DNA from 3 places in the Limosilactobacillus vaginalis genome. Region 3 is predicted to be linked to each of the others. Evidence: riboswitches for the same ligand, from Rfam matches in the RefSeq annotation. Region 3 holds a riboswitch; each other region holds the start of a gene.
What was found. A riboswitch is a leader RNA that binds a small molecule or an ion and turns the genes downstream of it on or off. The one in region 3 is predicted to bind thiamine pyrophosphate.
Positions count from the first base shown of each region.

Region 1: linked by a shared signal. The riboswitch ahead of N4627_RS08435 (ECF transporter S component) and the one ahead of cytX (putative hydroxymethylpyrimidine transporter CytX) in region 3 are both predicted to bind thiamine pyrophosphate.
Region 2: linked by a shared signal. The riboswitch ahead of thiM (hydroxyethylthiazole kinase) and the one ahead of cytX (putative hydroxymethylpyrimidine transporter CytX) in region 3 are both predicted to bind thiamine pyrophosphate.

Region 1 covers NZ_CP104399.1:1,725,198-1,728,463, forward strand. The annotation lists gene N4627_RS08425 (NAD(P)/FAD-dependent oxidoreductase) at 1-625, opposite strand, end outside; gene N4627_RS08430 (nucleoside hydrolase) at 747-1,703, shown strand; TPP riboswitch at 1,753-1,842, shown strand; gene N4627_RS08435 (ECF transporter S component) at 1,905-2,462, shown strand; gene N4627_RS08440 (ABC transporter ATP-binding protein) at 2,468-3,266, shown strand, end outside.
Region 2 covers NZ_CP104399.1:928,059-931,324, forward strand. The annotation lists gene thiE (thiamine phosphate synthase) at 1-61, opposite strand, end outside; gene thiD (bifunctional hydroxymethylpyrimidine kinase/phosphomethylpyrimidine kinase) at 51-872, opposite strand; gene thiM (hydroxyethylthiazole kinase) at 894-1,673, opposite strand; TPP riboswitch at 1,738-1,845, opposite strand; gene N4627_RS04545 (patatin-like phospholipase family protein) at 1,881-2,735, opposite strand; gene N4627_RS04550 (LysR family transcriptional regulator) at 2,799-3,266, opposite strand, start outside.
Region 3 covers NZ_CP104399.1:780,354-783,619, forward strand. The annotation lists gene N4627_RS03820 (hydroxymethylglutaryl-CoA synthase) at 1-1,065, shown strand, start outside; TPP riboswitch at 1,081-1,189, shown strand; gene cytX (putative hydroxymethylpyrimidine transporter CytX) at 1,270-2,442, shown strand; gene lexA (transcriptional repressor LexA) at 2,489-3,121, opposite strand.

The sequences.
Region 1 (3,266 bases), 940 kb from region 3:
GTAAGAACGGTGTAACCAAGTTCACGCTTGATTGCTTTAAAAGTGAAACAGAATGTTCCATCCCGCGGAACTGATCTCGACGGTGAACTAGCGAGACCTGCTTAGCTATGGGCTCAAGCATTAATGCAATATCAATGGCTGAATTACCGCCACCCAAAACCGCTACTCGTTTGTCAGCAAAGTCATCACGGTGAGTAACAAAGTAGTGAAGCTGGTTGCCCTCAACCTCATCTACTCCATCAAGAGCCAATTTTCGGGGCTTAAATGCGCCATTTCCTAAGGCAATCACAATTGCCCGGGAATGAGAAACTCGGCCAGCACTCTTAACTGTAAATGTCCCGTCTGCTTCCTTTACAACATCCTCAACGGTCTCATTTGTAAACTGGTCAACCGGAGCTACCGCAAGTTGCTTTTGCAGCTGACTTACTAATTCGTGTCCCGTTACTCCTGGAAGTCCTGCAACGTCCCAGATTTGTTTTTCCGGATAAAGAGCATTAACTTGGCCGCCAAGTTGGGGCAAGCTTTCGATCAATTGGGCGTTTAATTCATGGAGTCCACAATAAAAGGCTGCAAACATTCCTGCAGGTCCGCCACCAATAATTGTAATGTCATACATTTTTGCCATTCGCCATGGCTCCTCTCTATTCTTTTTTCTTATTGTAATTGATTTTTGCTGAAATTAAAATTGCGGGGCCAGCATCATTTAGCTATCATTAACATAAACTAGCTAACTGGAGGAAAATATCATGGCCACTAAAAAAATGATCCTGGATCTAGATACAGGGGTCGATGATGCGTTAGCTCTTGCGTATGCAATTGCTGACCCCAACATTGACTTAATCGGAGTTGTTGCTTCTTACGGTAATAACTTATTAGATCAAACCGCTAAGAACTCATTACAGCTGCTTGAATTACTCGGCCAAGACATCCCCGTTTTCAAGGGACTTAGCCACTCAAGCACTACTGATCATTTTACAGTCATGCAGGTCAGCAAGGAGATTCACGGAAATAACGGAATCGGTGATATTTCACTTCCTGAACCGCGTCACCAAGTTCAAACTAAAGACGGTGTTGATTTTATCATTGAAGCGGCTCATCAGTACAGTAAAGACCTCATTGTCGTTCCGACTGGTCCATTGACAAACCTTGCTGCTGCACTACATCGGGATCCGCAGATCAGTCGCTTAATCGGTAATGTTACTCTAATGGGCGGGGCGTTGACAGTCGAAGGAAATGTTAGTGAAGTTGCTGAGGCCAATATTAATCAAGACGCTGAAGCTGCTAACGAGGTCTTTACCAGTCAATTACCAATCACAATGGTTGGCCTTGACGTTACTTTGCGGACACTCCTCACAAAAAAAGAAACTCAGCAGTGGCGTAATTTGGGAACACCGGCTGGAATTGCCTATGCTGAACTCACTGATTTCTACATTGATGCCTACTATCGGTTAGGGATCGATAAGCATGGCTGTGCAATTCATGATCCGCTGGCAGTCGGCGTGGCAATTGACCCATCATTTGTAACCACCCTTGCTCTGCCAATGAAAGTTATTACTAGCGAACATAATTATGCCCGGACAATCGGTGATAAGATGCGGTTAAATGAACCCCATCCAAATGTTAAGGTTGCAATTAACGTTAACCAAGAACGATTCGTTCCCGTCTTTATGAACCACCTGACTAATCTTTTAGCCAATCACTAAATTAACTGTCGAAGAATCTGTTTTTGTTGTATGATAGTAACAAAAGAAAATCATTTGTCTGGGGTGCCACTTGGCTGAGATTAGACCCATTGAACCTGTCTAGATAATACTAGCGAAGGAAGCGCGTTTTTAATCAACCAATTAAGGGACCATGACATTTTTTGTCACGGTTCTTTTTCTTTCCCCAAGAAAGGAATCATTATGTTTCATCAATTTCACTTAAAAGATATTATTCTCTTAGCAATCATCGGAATCGTTTTTGGAGTAATCTACTTAGCAACTGGCCTGCTTTATAACGGTTTAACAATTGCCTTGACTCCCTTTGGCTATGGACCAATGGCTAACGATATTACATTAGGGATTTGGTGTATGGCTGGCCCGTTAGCTGGTTTTATGCTCCGCCTTCCCGGTGCCTCATTTCTCGGTGAATTTCTCAGTGCCGTAGTGGAAATGCTCCTCGGTGATCAATGGGGCGTAACCACCCTGCTCTCGGGTCTGGTTCAAGGAATCGGGACCGAACTTGGTTTTACCTTAACGCTTTATAAAATATACAATTGGGTAACATTACTTCTCTCCGCAACAACTACCACGATTCTGACATTTGCCTGGGATTGGTTCCGGAATGGTTACAGCCATTTCCCATTTTCAATGTTAATTGTGATGTTAATTGTTCGCTGGCTATCAATGTTTTTCTTCACCGGTGTCCTCGTTAAACTCATCGTTAACCTGTTAAACAGAAGTCACGTTCTTTCGAGGTAGAATGAATGGAATCAATAGCTATTCAACATCTGACATTCTCATATAAAGGTGACCAGCCGATCCTTAACGACGTCTCCCTTGAGTTGCCACTTCATACTTCAATCATCTTCAGCGGACCCGTTGGCAGTGGAAAAACTACCCTGTTAAAGTTGATCGCTGGCCTACTTCCAAAATACGGTGGCAACTGTTTAGGGAAAGTCATCATTCCCCATGGGCAACGGATTGGGATGCTCTTTCAAGATCCAGCAATGCAATTCACAATGGATACCCCACAACATGAATTAGAATTTACCCTAGAGAATCTTCAAATTCCTCACGAAGAAATTAACAAGCAGGCAAGGGATGCCCTGGCCTTTGTTGGTTTAGAAAAGCTTTCCCAGCAAAAACTAACTACCCTTTCCGGTGGTCAATTACAGCGGGTTGCGTTGGCAATTACAATTGCAATGAAAGCAGAGATCATTTTACTCGATGAACCTTTTTCAAGTATTGATGAAGCTAACCGGCTGTTTCTCCTTCAAAAACTAACCCAGCTTCAAAATGAAAATGGCACAACAATCATTATCAGCGAGCACGATCTCCATAATTACCAAAATTTTAGCCAGCTTGTTGTTCAGTTCCACGACTCTAAAGCCACACTTCTTTCACCGCAAAATAGCTTGACACTGTTAGAAAATGCTAACCACCAGCATAGTAGCAAGCTGATCACCAAAATTCCCCCGCTAACTGCTAATATCGTTATGAAGTTAAAAGACTATGCTATAAGTCGTAATCAAACTTCCCTTATTAAGCCCACCAGCTTAAATA
Region 2 (3,266 bases), 150 kb from region 3:
GGTGGGTATCTTGAGTTCCGCCGACAAGGTATATTTGTAACATTTTTGGATTAAAGTTCATTATTATCGCTCCTTATTTTTGCCCAATGGTTTAGCGGGCCATGACCGTGACCAACATTAATGCCTTGCTTAATCGTAGCTTCAACATAGGCCTTTCCAATTTTGAGGGCGTCTTCCATTGATTTGCCCTTAGCGAGTTCAGCAGTGATACAAGAAGAAATAGTATCACCAGTACCATGAGTATTCCGAGTTTGCTTCCGCTTGGCAGTCATCCAAAATGAGTGACCATCAGCTAATAATACAAAGTCGTTTGCTTCATCATCACTTGAAAAATGACCACCCTTAACCAGAACGTTCTTGGCTCCCATCGATTGAAGACGTTGTCCGGCAGCTTCCATTTCAGCTTCTGTTGTGATCTGCATTTGAGCTAATTCTTCAGCTTCTGGAAGGTTAGGTGTGATCAAATCAGCAAGTGGTAATAGTTGTTCACGAACCACACTAATTGCATCATCACTTAAAAGTTTAGCACCACCTTTAGCAATCATCACGGGATCTACCGTTAATGGACCAAAATCATATCGCTTGAGGTTGTTGACAACGGTTTTAACGCGGAGAGGATCAGCTAACATTCCCGTTTTGCAAGCCCGGATCTTAAAATCAGCAGCTAGGGAGGAAAACTGTTCATCAATTAATTTTGGTGGCATTGCTAGGGCATCCTGAACGCCAAGGGTATTTTGAGCTGTTACCGCAACAACAACCATTGTGGCAAAGACACCACGCATTTGTATTGTTTTAAAATCAGCAGAGATTCCGGCACCACCGCCAGAATCAGTACCAGCAATCGTTAGAGCTTGAGGAAAATCATTCGTCATTATTATTAACTCCTTTATTTATTACAATACTGAAAGAACTTCGCTGGAATTAATTGTTGCTAGTTCATCCCGGAATTTGGTTTGCCATTGACCAAAGCCGGTTGACTCTCTAGCCGCCTTGACTCCCGTGGCAGTAAAAACTTTAGTTGCTGTGCAGGCAGCTGCATAATAATCCTTGCTGACACCGAGATAAGCAGCAATAACACTAGAAAGAACATCACCGCTTCCCACATTAGTTACGAAATAACTAGTAGAAAGCAGATTAACAAAAGTATTATTGCCATCCGTTACAATATCTGATTTACCAGTAAGGGCGACAATACAATGATATTGATGAGCAACTACTTTAGCGATCTCGTGAAGATCAGCTTGTCCGCTTCCACCGTCAATTCCTCGTGAATGCCAGTTAACATTCGCTAAAGCAGCAATTTCACCAGCGTTTCCTCGAATAACAGTAAAGTGGTGATCTTGTAATAATTGTTTTGCAAAAGCTAACCGGTAATGACTAGCACCGATCGCAACCGGATCAAGCACCATTGGCTTTTGATCTTGGTTATTTTTGAGGATCGTTGTAATCTCGTTAGCCTGTTCTTCGTGAATGGTTCCTAGATTAATCGTAATTGCATCAGCTAATTTCACCATTTCTGCTGCTTCTTGTGGTGCTAGGGACATAATGGGTGAAGCACCAATCGTACTCAGTCCATCAGCTACCTTGTCTGGCGTTACCATGTTAGGGATTGTTAGAACAACCGGGTTTTGCTGACGAACTCGCTCTAGTAATTCTAGTTGTAACTTGGTCAAAATCTCACTTCCTAGAAAAAATGAGCTGCTAGTTTTTATAGTTAACTAACAGCTCTAGTTTTTAAATATTGAGTTAGCATTTTCCTTCGCAAGTACTAGCTTAACAGGTTCTCAAGGGTCCATATATCTTAATACATCTCAGTCTGGCAAACAGACACCCCTAATGCTGTTTATTAACATACTATTATAATAACATAGAAAGCGGTTTTAAGCATTAAGATAGTCAATCAAGCTTGGCAATAGTTGCCGGGCTTCTTGTTGACCGGTTTCGTATAATTTACGGATCTTTTTAACGTTACTTTCAACTCGACCAACCTTGATGGGATGTTGAGGTGCAATATTAAAGATTTGGCCTGTCCTTCTGAGGTGTTCAATTTGTGCTACTTGTTGGTTATAAACCTCTGGACGAAGGATCCCTGCTTCAGCAAACTGGGGATAATCCTTAAAATAACGGCGATATAACTGACAAACTGGTCGACTTGATGGCTTCTTTCGGTAACTAATATCACGCGTCCGGACAACGATAATTTTATCATAGCCTTGTTCTTGAGCAACATCAAAGGGAATTGAATCCGCAATTCCACCATCCAGGCAAAGCCCATCAGGAGTGGGTGCTGGATCCATCATAAACGGCATTGAACAAGAAGCGATCAAAACTTGTTTTAACTTTTCCCCCGTTAAGTCTGTAAAGAGTGCTTTTTTACCGTCTTGGAGTTTAGTTGCGACGGCAGTGAAGTGTGAAGCAGATCTTATATAGGCTCGTTCATCGAAGTTTTGCCATGAAAGTCCATGATCTTCAAACAAGTAGTTCATGTTGATTACTTGACGTTTGAAGAGCCGGGTCATGGAAATGTAATCTCGGTCATGACGGTGATCAATATTAATATTAGCTGCTCGACCGTACTGTTTAGCCACAAAATTAACACCGTTCAGCGAACCCGCGGAAACTCCAATGACACTGCTAAACTCAATGTGGTTAGCGAGGAACGTGTCACAGACACCAGCGGTATACTGTCCCCGAAAAGCGCCACCTTCAAGAACTAGTGCTGCGTTATATAGCATTGATTTCACTCCTTAGGATAATGATAATTTATTGTAAGTCGTTTATTTTATAAATTCAATCTTTCAAAATTTTTCTGTTAGATCAGCAAATTCTTGAAGAAACTTTTCCATTACGGGAGTAACGACCGTGTTTTTTCGCCATGCAAGAACGTGACCAGTCTCTTTGTGCGGTGAGAAGGGGATAAACGTTAATTCAGGATCGTGGAATGAGTTAACAATTCCTTCAATTCCCAACATATAATAGTTACCGGCTTTTAGCAGTTCGTAGGCGTTGCTTGGCAGGTTATTTGTTGCCATGATATTCAGCTTTGTTTGGTCTAATTTTAATACATCACTGATTTCATCACGGACAATATTCCGGGTAGGGGCGATTAGTGGTATTTTGTAGAGATCACTCTTAGTAATTGCTTGCTTTTTTGCTAATGGGTCAGCGCTTTTAACGATTAATCCCCATTGTTCATGAACCGGTAACTCAATAAAGTTATACTTAGCTGCTTCAACCGGCTCGATTAACACAGCAAAGTCCTCTAA
Region 3 (3,266 bases):
TACACGATTGGAATTGGTCAGGATCGGCAGGCAGTTGTTCCACCAACTCAAGATATTGTTACTTTAGGAGCAGCAGCTGCCAAGAAGCTTTTATCCAAAGATGACAAAAAACATCTTTCCACTGTGATTGTTGCTACTGAATCAGGGATTGATAATTCTAAAGCAAGTGCCATTTATATCAAACATCTTTTGGGACTGGATGATTTTACCCGTGCAGTTGAACTAAAGGAAGCCTGTTATTCGGCAACGGCAGGGATTCAGTTTGCTAAGGGATTAGTTGCGATGAATGCTCAGTCGACAGTCTTAGTAATTGCAGCTGATATTGCTCGTTATGGGTTGAAAACACCTGGTGAGGTTACCCAAGGGGCTGGGGCAATCGCAATGTTGATTTCTGCTGACCCTCACATCTTGACTCTTGAGGATACTACGGTTTCATATACAAAGGATGTTATGGATTTTTGGCGGCCACTTTACGCAACCGAAGCAAATGTGGATGGCAAATACTCGACTAATGTTTACGTTGACTTTTTCCTCCAATGCTGGCAACGCTATCAACAAATGACCGGACGCCAATTAGATGATTTTGCTGCCTTAACTTTCCATTTGCCATTTACCAAGATGGGGAAGAAGGCATTGGAGGTGCTTCTCAAGGACAATCAATCACCGGTTGCTGACAAAATGCGTGAGCAGCTGACCGCAAGTCAAAAGTACTGTCGTGAGGTAGGAAACCTCTATACTGGTTCACTTTACCTTGGAGTAATGTCATTGTTGCAAAATGGTCAGGTTAATCCTGGGGACCGGATTGGTCTTTTTAGTTACGGTTCCGGAGCAGAAGGTGAATTCTACAGTGGGATTCTTCAGCCTCACTTTGAAAAATACTTGAGTGACGTTAAGGATGATCTAGCAAATCGTCATCAGGTTTCAATTGCTGAATATGAGAAGCAGTTCAACTCACAGCTGGGGATGAACCAGGATGATGTTGAATTAGATTGGCAATCAGATCCAGCACTGTTTATATTAAAGGGTCAAAAGGAGCACAAACGGATTTATCAGGAAAAGAAATAAAGTGTTACAATATAATTAACACAAACGGGGAGCTTGTATAACAGGCTGAGAGGAAGATGTGATCTTCGACCCATGGGACCTGATTTGGATAATGCCAACGGAGGGAATTCGGTTAAGAATTTTAAAATCGATCAGGTAGGTGCCTGGTCGATTTTTCTTTATCAAGATCAAGTTTCGCTAATCAATAAAAGGATGGTGGAACTGATGCAACATAAGACATCACTAGTAGAAAACGGAATGATTTGGTGCGGCGCGGGAATATCAATTGCGGAGATCCTGACAGGAACTTACTTAGCACCATTGGGGATGGCCAAGGGAATAGTGGCCATTATCTTAGGTCATTTGATTGGCTGTGGGTTGCTGTTTCTTGCTGGAATAATCGGTGGCCAGTTGCGGATTAGTGCGATGGAATCGGTAAAAATCAGTTTTGGCCAATTTGGTGGAATCTTTTTTGCTAGTCTAAATGTTTTACAATTGATTGGCTGGACGGGAATCATGATTTATGATGGTTCGCTAGCGGCTAATGGTCTTTGGAAATTGGGCCGACCACTATGGTGCGGATTGATTGGCTTCCTAATCATAGTGTGGTTAATTATCGGGATTCGTCGCTTAAAATGGCTGAACACCGTTGCCTTAACTGCTTTATTACTTTTAACGGTTTGGTTGTGCTATTTAATCTTTGCTGAACCACATGTAAATAATCATTTAGGGGCATTATCATTTGGACAAGGATTAGAATTAGCCGTTTCGATGCCCCTATCCTGGCTTCCCTTAATTTCTGATTATACTTCGGCTGCCCAAAACCCGATCCAAGCGAGTGGAGTTAGTGCAATCACTTATGGTGTCATTAGCTGTTGGATGGCAATTGTCGGCCTTGGCGCAACCTTATTAACCGGGCAGACAGATATTGCTAAAATAATGGTTAGTGCTGGCGTTGGGATTAGTGGCCTGATTATTGTCCTCCTGTCAACAGTCACTACAACGTTTATGGATGCCTATTCTGCAGGAGTCTCTGCACAAACATTAAAGGTTAAGTGGTCTTCACGTTTAACAGCGATTATTGTAACTAGTATTGGTAGCCTTGGCGCAATCGTTTTGCCGATGGATAATTTTAGTAACTTTCTTTACATTATTAGCTCAGTCTTTACTCCAATGATTGCGATTCAGATTATGGATCGATTTGTTCTTCGCCTTAACAATAAGGATCGTTGGATTAGTTGGAATCATTTTGCCTTATGGCTAGTTGGTTTTATAGTATACCGCTGCTTGATGTTAGTAGATCTTCCCGTAGGAAATACGTTGCCTGATATTTTGATTGTGATCTTTTTGGTGTGGATTGTCGATCACAAAAAAGGCAGGAATGAACAAAATTATTAGTTCATTCCTACCCTCAATAAAGAAACATTGCTAATTAAAGGGAAGTTTAGAAAATGTGGTCACGGTATAGACCAATAACCTTACCAAGGATAGTAACGTTATCCAGATAAATGGGCGCCATCGCATCGTTCTCAGGTTGAAGCCGGAAGCGGTGGTTTTCTGGTTCTTTATAGAACCGTTTGCAAGTAGCTTCATTATCACTTGTCATTGCAATTACAATCTCGCCATCTTTAGCGGTTGATTGCTTACGAACGATTACGTCATCACCATCAAGAATTCCGGCTTTGATCATACTGGTGCCGTGAATTTTTAACATGAATAATCCAGAGGCATCTTTAATTGAAGGTGGTAAAGGAAAATAATCTGTAGTGTCTTCTACCGCTAAAATAGGCTGCCCTGCGGTAACAACACCGATCATTGGGATCTCTTTTTGCTCTGGTTCAATTCCCAGGAGATCTAATCCCTGTTTAGTAATCTCAAGTGCCCGTGGCTTGGAGGGATCCTTTTGTAAGTAGCCTTCCTTGATTAGATTGTTTAGGTGAGAATGAACAGTGGAGGTTGAGGAAAGCCCAACGATTCCGCAGATTTCACGGACTGTTGGTGGGTACCCGTGATCCTTAACGTGTTTATAAATGCAACTTAATACGGCAATTTGTTTTTGACTTGCTGCTTTTGCCATTTTGACACCTCATTTGGCTAGATTATTATTAAGTCTAGAATATCATAGTAATCGTCAACTTTCAAACGTACGTTCGCGGAGAAGTTAGTACATATCTTGAAAATAGTTATTAAGTTAGCTAAGATCAAGATAAATAGTTAAATTA